Regions from separate parts of the Streptomyces sp. NPDC059455 genome, predicted to be linked through region 3. Evidence: riboswitches for the same ligand, from Rfam matches in the RefSeq annotation. Region 3 holds a riboswitch; each other region holds the start of a gene.

Region 1 (3,798 bases), on a different contig from region 3:
CGAGGGCGACCTGGCGCGCGGTGTCGCCGCGGGGCTGGTCGTCGCGGACGAAGGACCACGCGAGCATGGTGACCGGGCCGGTGAGCATGCCCTTGACCGGGCGTTCGGTGAGGGACTGGGCGTACGCCGTCCAGCGCACCGTCATCGGTTCGGGGCGCGAGACGTCACCGGCCAGGATCGGCGGGCGGACGTAACGGGTGCCGTAGGACTGGACCCAGCCGTGCTGTGTGGCGAGATAGCCGGTGAGCCGCTCGGCGAAGTACTGGACCATGTCGTTGCGCTCGGCCTCGCCGTGCACCAGCACATCCAGGCCGGTCTGCTCCTGGAAGGAGATCACCTCCTGGATCTCGGCCTTGATGCGCTCCTCGTAACCGGCCGTGTCGATCCGGCCGCGGCGCAGGTCGGCGCGGGCGGTGCGGAGTTCGCCGGTCTGCGGGAAGGAGCCGATGGTGGTGGTCGGCAGCGGCGGCAGGCGGAGGTGGGCGCGCTGGGCCGCGGTGCGCTCGGCGTACGGCTGGGAGCGGCGGGCGTCGTCCCCGGTGACCGCGGCGGCGCGGGCGCGGACGGCCGGGTCGCGGGTGATGGGGGAGTTGGCGCGGGAGGCGAGGTCGGCCCGGTTCGCGGCCAGCTCGGCGGTGATCGCGCCGGTGCCGCGGGCCAGGCCCTTGGCGAGGGTGACGATCTCCGCGGTCTTCTGCCGGGCGAAGGCCAGCCAGCGCAGGATCTGCGGTTCGATGTCCCGCTCGGCCGTCGTGTCGAGGGGGACGTGCAGCAGCGAGCAGGAGGCGGCCACATCGACCCGGTCCGCCAGGCCCAGCAGGGTGCCGAGCGTGGTCAGGGACTTTTCCAGGTCGTTGACCCAGATGTTGCGGCCGCTGACGACCCCGGCGACCAGTCGCTTGCGGGGCAGCCCGCCGACGGCGGCCAGCGCGTCCAGATGCGCCGCGGCGGCCTCCGTGAAGTCCAGCGCCAGCCCCTCGACCGGGGCCTTGGCCAGCACCGGCAGCGCCTCGCCGAGGCGGTCGAAGTACGAGGCGACCAGCAGTTTCGGGCGGTCGGTGAGGGCGCCGAGGTCACGGTAGGCGCGCCCGGCCGCGTGTCGCTCGGCGGGGGCGCGGTCCTGGACCAGGGCCGGCTCGTCGAGCTGCACCCACTCGGCACCGGCCGCCCGCAGATCGGCCAGGACCTCGGCGTACACCGGAAGCAGCCGGTCCAGGAGGGTGAGCGGCTCGAAGCCGGCGGGCGCGCCGGGCGCGGGCTTGGCGAGGAGGAGGTAGGTGACGGGGCCGACGAGGACCGGCCGCGCGGTCAGCCCGAGGGCGAGGGCCTCCTTGAGCTCCGCGACCTGCTTGGCGGAGTCGGCCGCGAACACCGTGTCCGGACCCAGCTCGGGGACCAGATAGTGGTAGTTGGTGTCGAACCACTTGGTCATCTCCAGCGGCGCCACGTCCTGAGTGCCCCGCGCCATCGCGAAGTACCCGTCGAGCGGGTCGGCGGCGACGGCGTCCCGGTGGCGGTCGGGGATGGCGCCGACCATGACGGTGGTGTCCAGCACATGGTCGTAGTACGAGAAGTCGCCCGTGGGGACTTCGTCGATGCCCGCCCCGGCCAGTCGCCGCCAGTTGGCGCGGCGCAGTTCGGCGGTGGTGGCCCTCAGCGCTTCGGCGGTGACGCGGCCCTTCCAGTAGCCCTCGATCGCCTTCTTCAGTTCCCGGTTCGGGCCCTGGCGGGGGTAGCCGTACACGGTGGCCCGTGCCGCCGCGGCCGCGGACTTGGTGGTCACGGAGATCTCCTTCGCGAGATGAATCCCTGAGGTCCCGGCGACGGGAGGAGAGCGCGAAGGGTGACGGACCGGACGCCACGACCTCGCGCGGCAGGCGCGCGGTCGTCCGCCTGGTGCATGTTCGCCGACCCGCCCTCGAGGTCACCGGGATGTCCGCGCACGGGTGGTCCGTACGCGGGCAGATGGCAGGTCTTCGGACTCACGGGCGCGTCCTCCTCAGGAGGACACCTAATGGCCGTCGCTTCCCAGGTCCCTCTCACCGGACCCAGTGCGTATGACGGCGGTCGTTCCCGCTCACCGCTGCGGGGCAGTCCCGGATTTCCACCGGGTTCCCTCTTGCGACGCGTCCCGCCTGGCGGACGGGGCGAACCAGCTGCACCGGCCAGCCTACGGCATGGGAAACCCCCGGCCGCGTGGGCCGGGGGTTCCGCCCCTCACGGGCTCGTGGCGCGGGGGGTCAGCACGAGCTGGAGTCCGACTGGCCCACCAGGTTGACCGGGACGGTGACGAAGGAGAACTGGTTGCTGGCGCATACGCCGGGGAAGGTCGTGCTGCTGGCGTTGTTGACGGTGACATCGGGGCCGTCCTCCGCGACGGCACCGGTCGCGCCGACGGCGAGGGACGCGGCGGTGAGAGCGAGCGTGGACAGGGCGGTCCGCATACGCATGGGAACTCCTTGATGGGGATGAGCGGCCGGAAATGACCGGCTTCGCATGCATGGTGCCCCTTTGTCGTGCGGATCGCGGCCCAACGTCCCCCCAATGGGCTAACACGTCACCCGCCGCCTCGTCATGCGCCGCCTCGTCATGCGCCGCCTCGTCACTCGCCGTTTCGTCATGCGCCGCCGAGCCGTGCGTCGTCCGGCGGGGCGCAGGGCGGGATCGTCGGTGGGCGGGCCGGGTCGGGGACGCGGTTGGTGAAACCGCCGGGGACCGAGCGGCACTGCTGCTCGCGGAAGTGGACCGGTGCGGTGCCCACGCGGCGGGCGAACAGCCTGCTGAAGTAGGCGGGGTCGTCGTAGCCGACGCGGCGGGCGATGGCGGCCACCGGCATTTCGGTACCGACGAGGAGCTCCTTGGCCCGGCCCAGCCGGATCCCGAGGAGGTAGTCCTTGGGGCTGCACCCCGCGCCGCGCCGTACCGCGGTGCGCAGTTCGGCCGGTGTCATGCCGTGCCGGGCGGCGTGCTCGGCCACCGACAGGGATTGGAAGGCGTCCCTGGCCAGCGCCTGGAGCACCGGATGGCCGTCCGAGCCGCCACCGGCGCGCACGCGGCGCAGGGCGACGAGGAGTTCATGGACGGCGGCGGCCGTCTCGACCTCCAGGAACGGATTGCCCCGGCGCGCGGCGCGGACGATGCGACCGATGGCCGTACGGGCGGTGGCGGTGTCGGTGAGCGCGACCACCGGACGGTCCGGGTCGATATAGCCCAGATCGGCGTACGCGGCGGTGGCCGGGCCGGTGAAGTCGACGAACGCCTCGTCCCATCCGGTGTCCGGGTCCGGGCCGTAGTGGTGGCTGACACCGGGGGTGAGCCAGAGCAGCGCGGGCGCGGTGACGGTACGGCGGCGGCCGTCCGCGCCGCGGAACCAGCCGCGGCCCGCGCTGATGACCACCGCCACATGATGGTCGAGGACCCGCGGGCCGACGACGGGCAGGGCGCCGTGCTGGAGGCCGACACCGAGACACACCAGGCCGAGCCGGTGATGGGCCGGGCTGGGCGTGAAGTACCGCATCCAGGTGTGATACATCCGCGGTCCCCTCCGGTCGGCTGCGCCCCCACCCGCAGATCTTCGCCCACGGACCGCCCGCTCGCCAGGGGGCGGGAGGGGGCCGTGCGGCGGGGTGGATGGACACGTAACCGAAGGTGGGGACCGCGGGGAGCGGGACACGTGTGCGGGCCGTCCCGCTCCCTCCGCGGTGTCAGCCCCGCTCCCTCCGCGGTGTCAGCCCCGCTCCCCGCGCGGTGTCAGTCCAGCTCCTCCACGGTGAAGGAGTCGAGCGTGAACTCCGCGGT
Region 2 (3,798 bases), on a different contig from region 3:
GACGAACCACGAGTAGTCATGGCCGGTGGCGGTGATCGACCCGAGGGTGTGCAGGGTGTCGTAGCCCGGGATGTCGGGGCTGGAGAAGCGTCTGCCCTTCGCGTCGAACCACATCGACGACGGGCCGGGCAGAATGCGGATGCCATGGCCCGGCCAGATCGGGTCGTAGTTCCTGAGGCCCTCGGTGTAGTGCCACATCCGGTCGGGGTTGACGATCCGTCCGCCCGCCTTCTCGGTGATCCCCAGCATCCGGCCGTCCACATACGCAGGGACACCGGTGACCATGAACTTCGGCGGCGAGCCGAGCCGGTCGGGCCAGTTCCGGCGTACGAGGTCGTGGTTGGCGCCGATACCGCCGGAGGTGACGATCACCACCGGGGCGTTGAGCTCGAAGTCGCCCACCACGGTGCGCGAGGTCTGCTTGCCGCGGGCGGCGTTGCTCGGCTCCAGGATCGAGCCGCTCACCCCGGTGACGGCGCCACCGGTGACGATCAGCTCGTCCACCCGGTGCCGGAACTTGAAGGTCACCCGGCCGTCCTTCGCGGCGGCCCGCACCTTCTTCTCGAACGGCTCGACCACGGCCGGACCGGTGCCCCAGGTGACGTGGAAACGCGGCACCGAGTTGCCGTGCCCATCCGCGAGACCGCCGCCGCGCTCGGCCCAGCCGACGATCGGGAACCATTGCACACCGAGCCCGTGCAGCCAGGACCGCTTCTCCCCGGAGGCGAAGTCCACATACGCCTCGGCCCACTTGTGGGCCCAGTAGTCCTGGCCACCGGGATCGGTGACACCGCGGTCGAAGCCGGCCGTGCCGAGCCAGTCCTGCCAGGCCAGTTCGGGGGAGTCCTTGATCCCCATCAGCCGCTGCTCCTCGGAGTCGACGAAGAACAGGCCGCCGAAGGACCAGAACGCCTGGCCGCCGAGGTTGCTCTCGGGCTCCTGGTCGAGGAGGAGCACCTTGCGTCCCGCGGCGGCCAGTTCCGCCGTGGCCACCAGCCCGGCGAGCCCGTGGCCGACCACGATGGCGTCCGCGTCCGAGGACGCCCCGGAGGCGGCGAAGGCCGGAACCGCCGTCTGGGCGAGGGCGGCGCCGGCGAGCACACCGCCCGCCGCCGTCAGGGCGCGGCGGCGGCTGATCCCGTTGATCCCGGCGGGCGACGCGGAATTCTCTGTGGAGTTCTCCATGAGCTGCCTTCCGGAAAGGGGGTTCGGAGGGTGCGGGAGATACGGAGGGGGTTGCCGCGACGGAATCGTGTTACCGGCCGGCAACGTGTTACCGACGGTAGCCCACAGGGTGCGAGGCCGCCAGAGCTCTGCTCACAAGACCAACTCCCGTGCGGGGAAGGGGACTTCGGGCGCTCAGCGACCGCCAGGTGACGGCTCGGCCGAGGCCCTCCCCCGCGGCGAGAACGCGTACAGATCGAGGATGTCGGGCAGCGGTGCCACCCCGGGGCCACCCGCCCGGACCCAGGCCACGATGTCCTCCGTCGCGTCCGGGTCGTTGACCAGGCCGAGCCACACCGGCCTGCCCCCGGCGGCCCGTCCGGCGGCCGACGGCTGCACCACGATCACATTGGCCTGGTCGCAGACGTCCAGACATTCGGAGACGCGTACGGGCGCCTCCTCACCGAGCCGCGCGATCTGCGCGGCATGGTCGATGCCGGTCACCTTGGGACTGCCGCAACAGCAGTCCCGGCATACGGTCACCCGGCATGACAGCGGGTCGGTCGGCCATACGGACATGCCGTATCACCCCTCCTCCGGGGAAGTCCGCCCCGGTGTCGCTCGAGGAGGCGACCGCGTGAGTCTCCTGGCTCTCGGGTCGATGCTCGTCCCGGCCTTCCCACCCGCGTATGCGGGCAGTGGCCTGTTCGGGATCCGCTCGCCGATCACAGTGGCGGTACCGCGCCGGATTCCCACCGGCTTCCTCGTTCCGCCGTCGCCCTTGTCGCCCGGCATCATCGCATCCCGGGCACCCCGCTCACTCCTTCGGGGCTCCGCAGCGCGCACATTGGGCGAAGTCGGCGGTGTCCTGGATCGCGCCGCAGTCGGCGCACACCTTCTCCAGCCAGCAGGCGGGGTCCCCGCCCTCGGGCTCGGCGGGCGCCGGGTCCGCCGCCTCCGGGTCCGGGTCGCCGGGGCGAGCCGTGCCGCTCATCGTGTGCGCCTCCTCGTCCGGACCGTGCGCGGGTCCGTTGGCCGACCCTCTACCCCTGGTGTCATCTCCGAAAGCAGCCAAGCCATAGATCCGATCTCTTACCCGCTCACGACCCTTGATGGGGCGTAATGCTGCTCAACCCCTCCCCAGTTATCGGATGACTCGGTAACGTATCCGCCTCGGGAGGCAACGATGCCGAGATCTTACCGACGCTCCGCAATGGCATTTCTGCTGTGCGGCGTCCTGGCCATGACGCTCTTCATCACCGGGCCCGCACAGGCGAAGGACTCCGCCTGGACCGTGCGCGGCCCCTCGCCCCACTCCGGTCCCCTCGCGCAGCTGCGGCTTGACGGCGCCTCGGGAGCGCTGACGCTCCAGGTGTCCCGGGGCGGACGTACGGTGGTCGAGCCCTCGCCCGTGGGCATCGTCACCGAGCGGGCGGATCTGTCCCACGGGCTGCGCTATCTGGGACGCCACGACCGCACCGTCGTGGAGCGCTACCGGTCGACGGCCGGCAAGCAGCGCTCGCGCACGGCGCGGATGACCGAGACCCGCTTCCGGTTCCGGGGCGGCGGGAACGCCCGGCTGGACCTCGTGGTGCGGGTCTCGGACGACGGGGTCGCCTATCGCTACGACCTGCCCTCCGGCAGCGGCGATGTCCTCGGCGAGACCTCGGCGTTCACCCTGCCCGCGGACGCGGCCGCGTGGCTGGGCGACTACCGCAAGGACAACGAGAACCTGTTCAAGGAGTACACCGCGGCGACCGCGCCCACCGGTGAGTACATGGCGCAGGCGCTCTTCGAGACGGGCGGCGGCTACGCCCTGATCGCGGAGTCGGATCTCACCGGCCGCTACTCCGCCGCCCGGCTGATCCACCAGCAGGGGCTGCCCACGTACCGCATCGGTCTGTGGGACGAGCGGGTCGAGTCCGACGGGCCGCTCAGCACACCCTGGCGCGCCCTGATCGTGGGCGATCTGTCGACCGTCACCCAGTCCACCTTCACCGACGATCTGGCACCGGCCTCACGGGTCGCCGACACCTCGTGGATCCGGCCCGGACCCGCGCTGTGGACCTGGCTCGCGGGCGGCAAACCGGCCGGGCAGAGCCTGTCGATGCAGAAGGGGTACGTGGACTACGCGGCCCAGCGCGGCTGGCCGTATGTGGTGGTGGACGCGGGCTGGTACTTCGACCCCGACCAGTGGGACGTCACCGATCCCGACTGGCAACGGAACAGCTGGATTCCGCAACTCGTGGACTACGCCCGCGAGCGGCGGGTGGGCATCCAGGTCTGGATCCACCACCGTGACCTCGACACCGCCGAGGAGCGCGAGCAGTGGCTGCCCACGCTGGAGCGGTGGGGGGTGAAGGGCGTGAAGATCGACTTCATGGACTCCGAGTCCCAGGAGACACTGCGCTGGTACGACGAGATCCTCAAGGCCACCGCGGCCCACCATCTGCTCGTCAACTTCCACGGCTCGACGATCCCCAAGGGCATTCAGCGCACCTGGCCGCAGGTGATGTCGATGGAGGGCGTGAACGGCGAGGAGAAGCGGACCAACACCCCGCAGCACCTGGCGACGCTGCCGTTCACCCGCAATGTCATCGGCTCCATGGACTTCACCCCCGGGGCCTTCCACCG
Region 3 (3,798 bases):
ACCGAGGAGCACACCATGGACGCGCGACTGAACTACTTCGCCGGTCCGACCGCGGGCAAGGTCCTCAAGCCCGTCATGGCGGTGGGCAAGGCGGTCAAGGGATCGCCGCTGCCGCCCGCCACGCAGGAGCTGGTGGCGCTGCGCGTGAGCCAGATCAACGGCTGCGCCGGCTGCCTCGACATGCACACCAAGGAGGCCGCCGCGGCCGGTGAGACCGCCGTGCGGCTGAACCTGGTGGCGGCATGGCGGGAGGCCACGGTCTTCACCGACGCCGAGCGTGCCGCGCTGGAGCTGGCGGAAGAGGGGACCCGGGTGGCGGACGCGGCCGGTGGCGTCGGCGACGAGGTGTGGGCGAACGCCGCCAAGCACTACGACGAGGAGCAGCTCACCGCCCTGGTGATCCTGGTCTCGTTCATGAACATGGTGAACCGGCTGAACGTCATCACCCGGCAGCCGGCGGGCGACTACCAGGTCGGGCAGTTCCACTGACCGGCATCGGGGGAGGGGAATCCGCGTGAGTGAGGTCGAGGAGTTCGAGGAGCTGCGGCCGCTGCTGTTCTCGATCGCCTACCGGATCCTGGGCAGTGTGAGCGAGGCCGAGGACGCGGTGCAGGAAACATGGCTGCGCTTCGACGGCTCGGCCACCCGGCCCACGTCCACCAAGGCGTATCTGTCGGCCACGGTGACCCGCATCTCGATCGATGTGCTGCGCTCCGCGCGGGTGCGACGGGAGGAGTATGTGGGCCCGTGGTTTCCCGAGCCGCTGCTCAGCGATCCGTATCAGGATCCGGCCCGCGCGGTGGAGCTGGCCGACTCGGTGTCGATGGCGGCGCTGCTGCTCCTGGAGCGGCTCAGCCCGCTGGAGCGGGCGGTGTTCGTGCTGCGGGAGGTGTTCGCCTTCGGATTCGACGAGATCGCCACGGCGGTGGGGCGGTCGGAGGCGGCATGCCGGCAGCTGCTGGTGCGGGCGCGGCGCCATATGCGGGCCGGACGGCCGCGGTTCGCGGCGGACCGGCAGGAGCGGCAGGAGCTGGCCACGCGGTTCTTCGACGCGCTGAAGGACGGCGATGTGGGCGGGCTGCGGAAGCTGCTGGCCGCCGATGTGCGGCTGGTCGGGGACGGTGGCGGCAAGGCCCCGCAGCTGGCCAGGGCCGTCATGGGCGCGGAGAACGTGGCGCGGCTGCTGGGCAATGTCTTCCCCTGGCTGCTGCGGATCGATGCGTCGTTGGAGCCGCGTGAGGTCAACGGCCAGCCCGGTGCGATCCTCCGGGACCGGGACGGCAAGGTGCTCCACACCCTGGTCCTCGATGTGCTCGACGGGCAGATCCAGACCATTCGCACGGTGGTCAACCCCGACAAGCTGGGCCACCTCGGGCCGGTCGGCGACGCCTGGGCCGTGGACCGCGAGGTGAAGCGGGCCCGTCGGCGGCCGAACTGACCGTGGGACGCGAGCGTTCGACGCTCTTGGTAGTCTCGGGGAGCCAGTCGTGCCACATCCGAGGCCAGGGAATCCGGTGCGAATCCGGAACTGACGCGCAGCGGTGAGGGGGACGGGCGGGGCATGTGACACCACTGGGAGGAGTCCGTGACGGCCGTGGGGCCGTCGCGAACGAGCACCGGGAAGGAGCCCCGTCCGGACGAGCCCGAGTCCGAAGACCTGCTGGCACCTCCGCGCCCGGTGCGCGGGGGACGTCCGTAGGCCAGGCTCCGCGTACGAGCCCCGACCACCGAGGCTGCCCGTGCTCCGCTCCGCCCGCCGTACCGCGGCGTTCCTGCTCGCCCCCGCCCTTCTGCTCACCGCGTGCGGTGGCTCCGGCCATGACGACGCGGCCGCCGGAAAGCCCGCCGGTTCGGGCTATCCGCGCACGATCGACAACTGCGGCCACAAGACCACCTTGAAGTCCGCCCCGAAACGGGCCCTCTCGCTCAACCAGGGCACCACGGAGATCCTGCTCTCGCTCGGCCTCGCCGACCGCATGGTGGCCACCGCCACCTGGACCGACCCGGTGATGAAGGGCCTGGAGAAGGCCAACGCCACGGTGGAGCGTCTGGCCGACAACGCGCCGTCCTTCGAGAAGTCCCTGGACGCCGAACCCGACTTCGTCACCGCCTCGTTCGTCTCCACCCTCGGCAAGGGCGGCGTGGCCACCCGCGAGCAGTTCGAGAAGCTGGGCGTGCCCACGTATGTCTCGCCGTCCGACTGCGCGGCGGGCAGGGACACCGACAGCGGTGGCGACGGCTCCCGCGGCAAGCCCCTCACCCTTGATGTGGTGTACGGCGAGATACGCGATCTGGCCCACGCGTTCGGTGTCGACGAGCGCGGCGAGAGGCTCGTCGCGCGGCTGAAGGAGCGCGTTCGCAAGGCCACGGAGGGACTGGACGCCTCCGGTGTCTCCCTCATGTACTGGTTCGCCAACTCCCAGTCGCCCTACCTCGCCGGCTGCTGTGGCGCGCCGGGCGCCATCACCCGGGCCGTCGGGGCGGAGAACGCCTTCTCCGACACCCACGACGAGTGGCCGCAGATCAACTGGGAGACCGTGGCCGACCGCGACCCGGACGTCATCGTCCTCGGCGATCTCACGCGCGAGCAGCAGACCGCGGAGACCGCCCAGGCGAAGGTGCGTTTCCTCGAGACCAACGCCGCCACCCGCAATCTCACCGCGGTGAGGAAGAAGCGGTACATCCTGCTGAGCGGGCAGGCCATGAACCCGTCCATCCGTACGGTCGAAGGGGTGGAACAGGTCGCCGCCGGGCTGCGCGACTTCGGGCTCGCCAAGTGAGTGCGCGCCAAGTGAATACGCGCCATGTGAGCACCCGCCGCGTGAGCAACCGCAACCTGGGCATCCGCCGTATGAGCACCCGCCTCCTGCCGCTGGTCGTGGGAGGGCTGGCCGCGCTGCTCGCGTCGGTCGCCTTCGCCGTGACCATCGGCCCGGCGGACATCTCCACGGCCGACGTATGGGCGGCGGTCACCGCCCATCTCGGCCTGGGGGAGAGCACCTTGCCGCCACTTCGGGACGGCATCGTGTGGAACCTGCGCATGCCGCGCACACTGCTCGCCGCCGTGTGCGGGGCGGGCCTCGCCCTCTGCGGGGCCGTGATGCAGTCCCTGCTGCGCAATCCACTGGCCGATCCCTTCGTCCTCGGGGTGTCCTCGGGTGCCTCCACCGGCGCCGTCACCGTGGTCGTGCTCGGCGTGGGCGGCGGGGCCGTGTCCCTGTCGGCGGGCGCGTTCACCGGTGCGCTGCTGTCCTTCGGCCTGGTGCTGGTGCTCAGCCACACTCTCGGTGGCAGCACCGACCGCGTGGTGCTGTCCGGAGTGGCCGCCATGCAGCTGTTCTCCGCGCTGACCTCGTTCATCGTCCTCACCTCCGCGGACGCCGACACCACCCGGGCCGTGCTGTTCTGGCTCCTCGGCTCGCTCACCGGCGCCGGGTGGGGCGATGTGCTGCTGTGTACCGCCGTCCTGGCCGCCGTCCTCGCGGTCTGTCTCGGCTACGCCCGCACCCTGGACGCGTTCGCCTTCGGGGAGGAGGCCGCCGCGGCGCTCGGCGTCCGGGTGGCCCGTACCCGTCTCGTCCTGCTGTGCGCGACCGCGCTGCTCACCGCGACCCTGGTCAGCTCCGCCGGGGCCATCGGCTTCGTCGGCCTGGTCCTCCCGCATGCCACCCGCGCCCTCACCGGCCCCGGCCACGCCCGTCTGCTGCCGGTCACCGCACTGGCCGGGGCCATCTTCCTGGTGTGGGTGGACACCGCCGCCCGCACCGTCATCGACCCCCAGGAGGTCCCGGTGGGCGT

The links. Region 3 has a riboswitch for cobalamin ahead of ACFXB5_RS06780 (ABC transporter substrate-binding protein). Riboswitches for the same ligand answer to the same signal wherever they lie in the genome.
Region 1: it holds a riboswitch for cobalamin, as region 3 does, so the genes downstream of both, metE (5-methyltetrahydropteroyltriglutamate--homocysteine S-methyltransferase) here and ACFXB5_RS06780 (ABC transporter substrate-binding protein) in region 3, are expected to answer to the same signal.
Region 2: it holds a riboswitch for cobalamin, as region 3 does, so the genes downstream of both, ACFXB5_RS43640 ((2Fe-2S) ferredoxin domain-containing protein) here and ACFXB5_RS06780 (ABC transporter substrate-binding protein) in region 3, are expected to answer to the same signal.

Annotation. Positions count from the first base shown of each region.
Region 1 covers NZ_JBHYVB010000032.1:6,589-10,386, forward strand. Annotated here, with positions in the region: gene metE (5-methyltetrahydropteroyltriglutamate--homocysteine S-methyltransferase) at 1-1,783, opposite strand, end outside; cobalamin riboswitch at 1,950-2,172, opposite strand; gene ACFXB5_RS14125 (hypothetical protein) at 2,241-2,450, opposite strand; gene ACFXB5_RS14130 (helix-turn-helix domain-containing protein) at 2,618-3,532, opposite strand; gene ACFXB5_RS14135 (endo-alpha-N-acetylgalactosaminidase family protein) at 3,751-3,798, opposite strand, start outside.
Region 2 covers NZ_JBHYVB010000203.1:590-4,387, forward strand. Annotated here, with positions in the region: partial or broken gene ACFXB5_RS43635 (FAD-binding dehydrogenase) at 1-1,185, opposite strand, end outside; gene ACFXB5_RS43640 ((2Fe-2S) ferredoxin domain-containing protein) at 1,360-1,743, opposite strand; cobalamin riboswitch at 1,804-1,933, opposite strand; gene ACFXB5_RS43645 (hypothetical protein) at 1,982-2,158, opposite strand; gene ACFXB5_RS43650 (glycoside hydrolase family 97 catalytic domain-containing protein) at 2,351-3,798, shown strand, end outside.
Region 3 covers NZ_JBHYVB010000013.1:61,484-65,281, forward strand. Annotated here, with positions in the region: gene ACFXB5_RS06770 (carboxymuconolactone decarboxylase family protein) at 16-489, shown strand; gene ACFXB5_RS06775 (RNA polymerase sigma-70 factor) at 515-1,438, shown strand; cobalamin riboswitch at 1,466-1,680, shown strand; gene ACFXB5_RS06780 (ABC transporter substrate-binding protein) at 1,740-2,780, shown strand; gene ACFXB5_RS06785 (FecCD family ABC transporter permease) at 2,852-3,798, shown strand, end outside.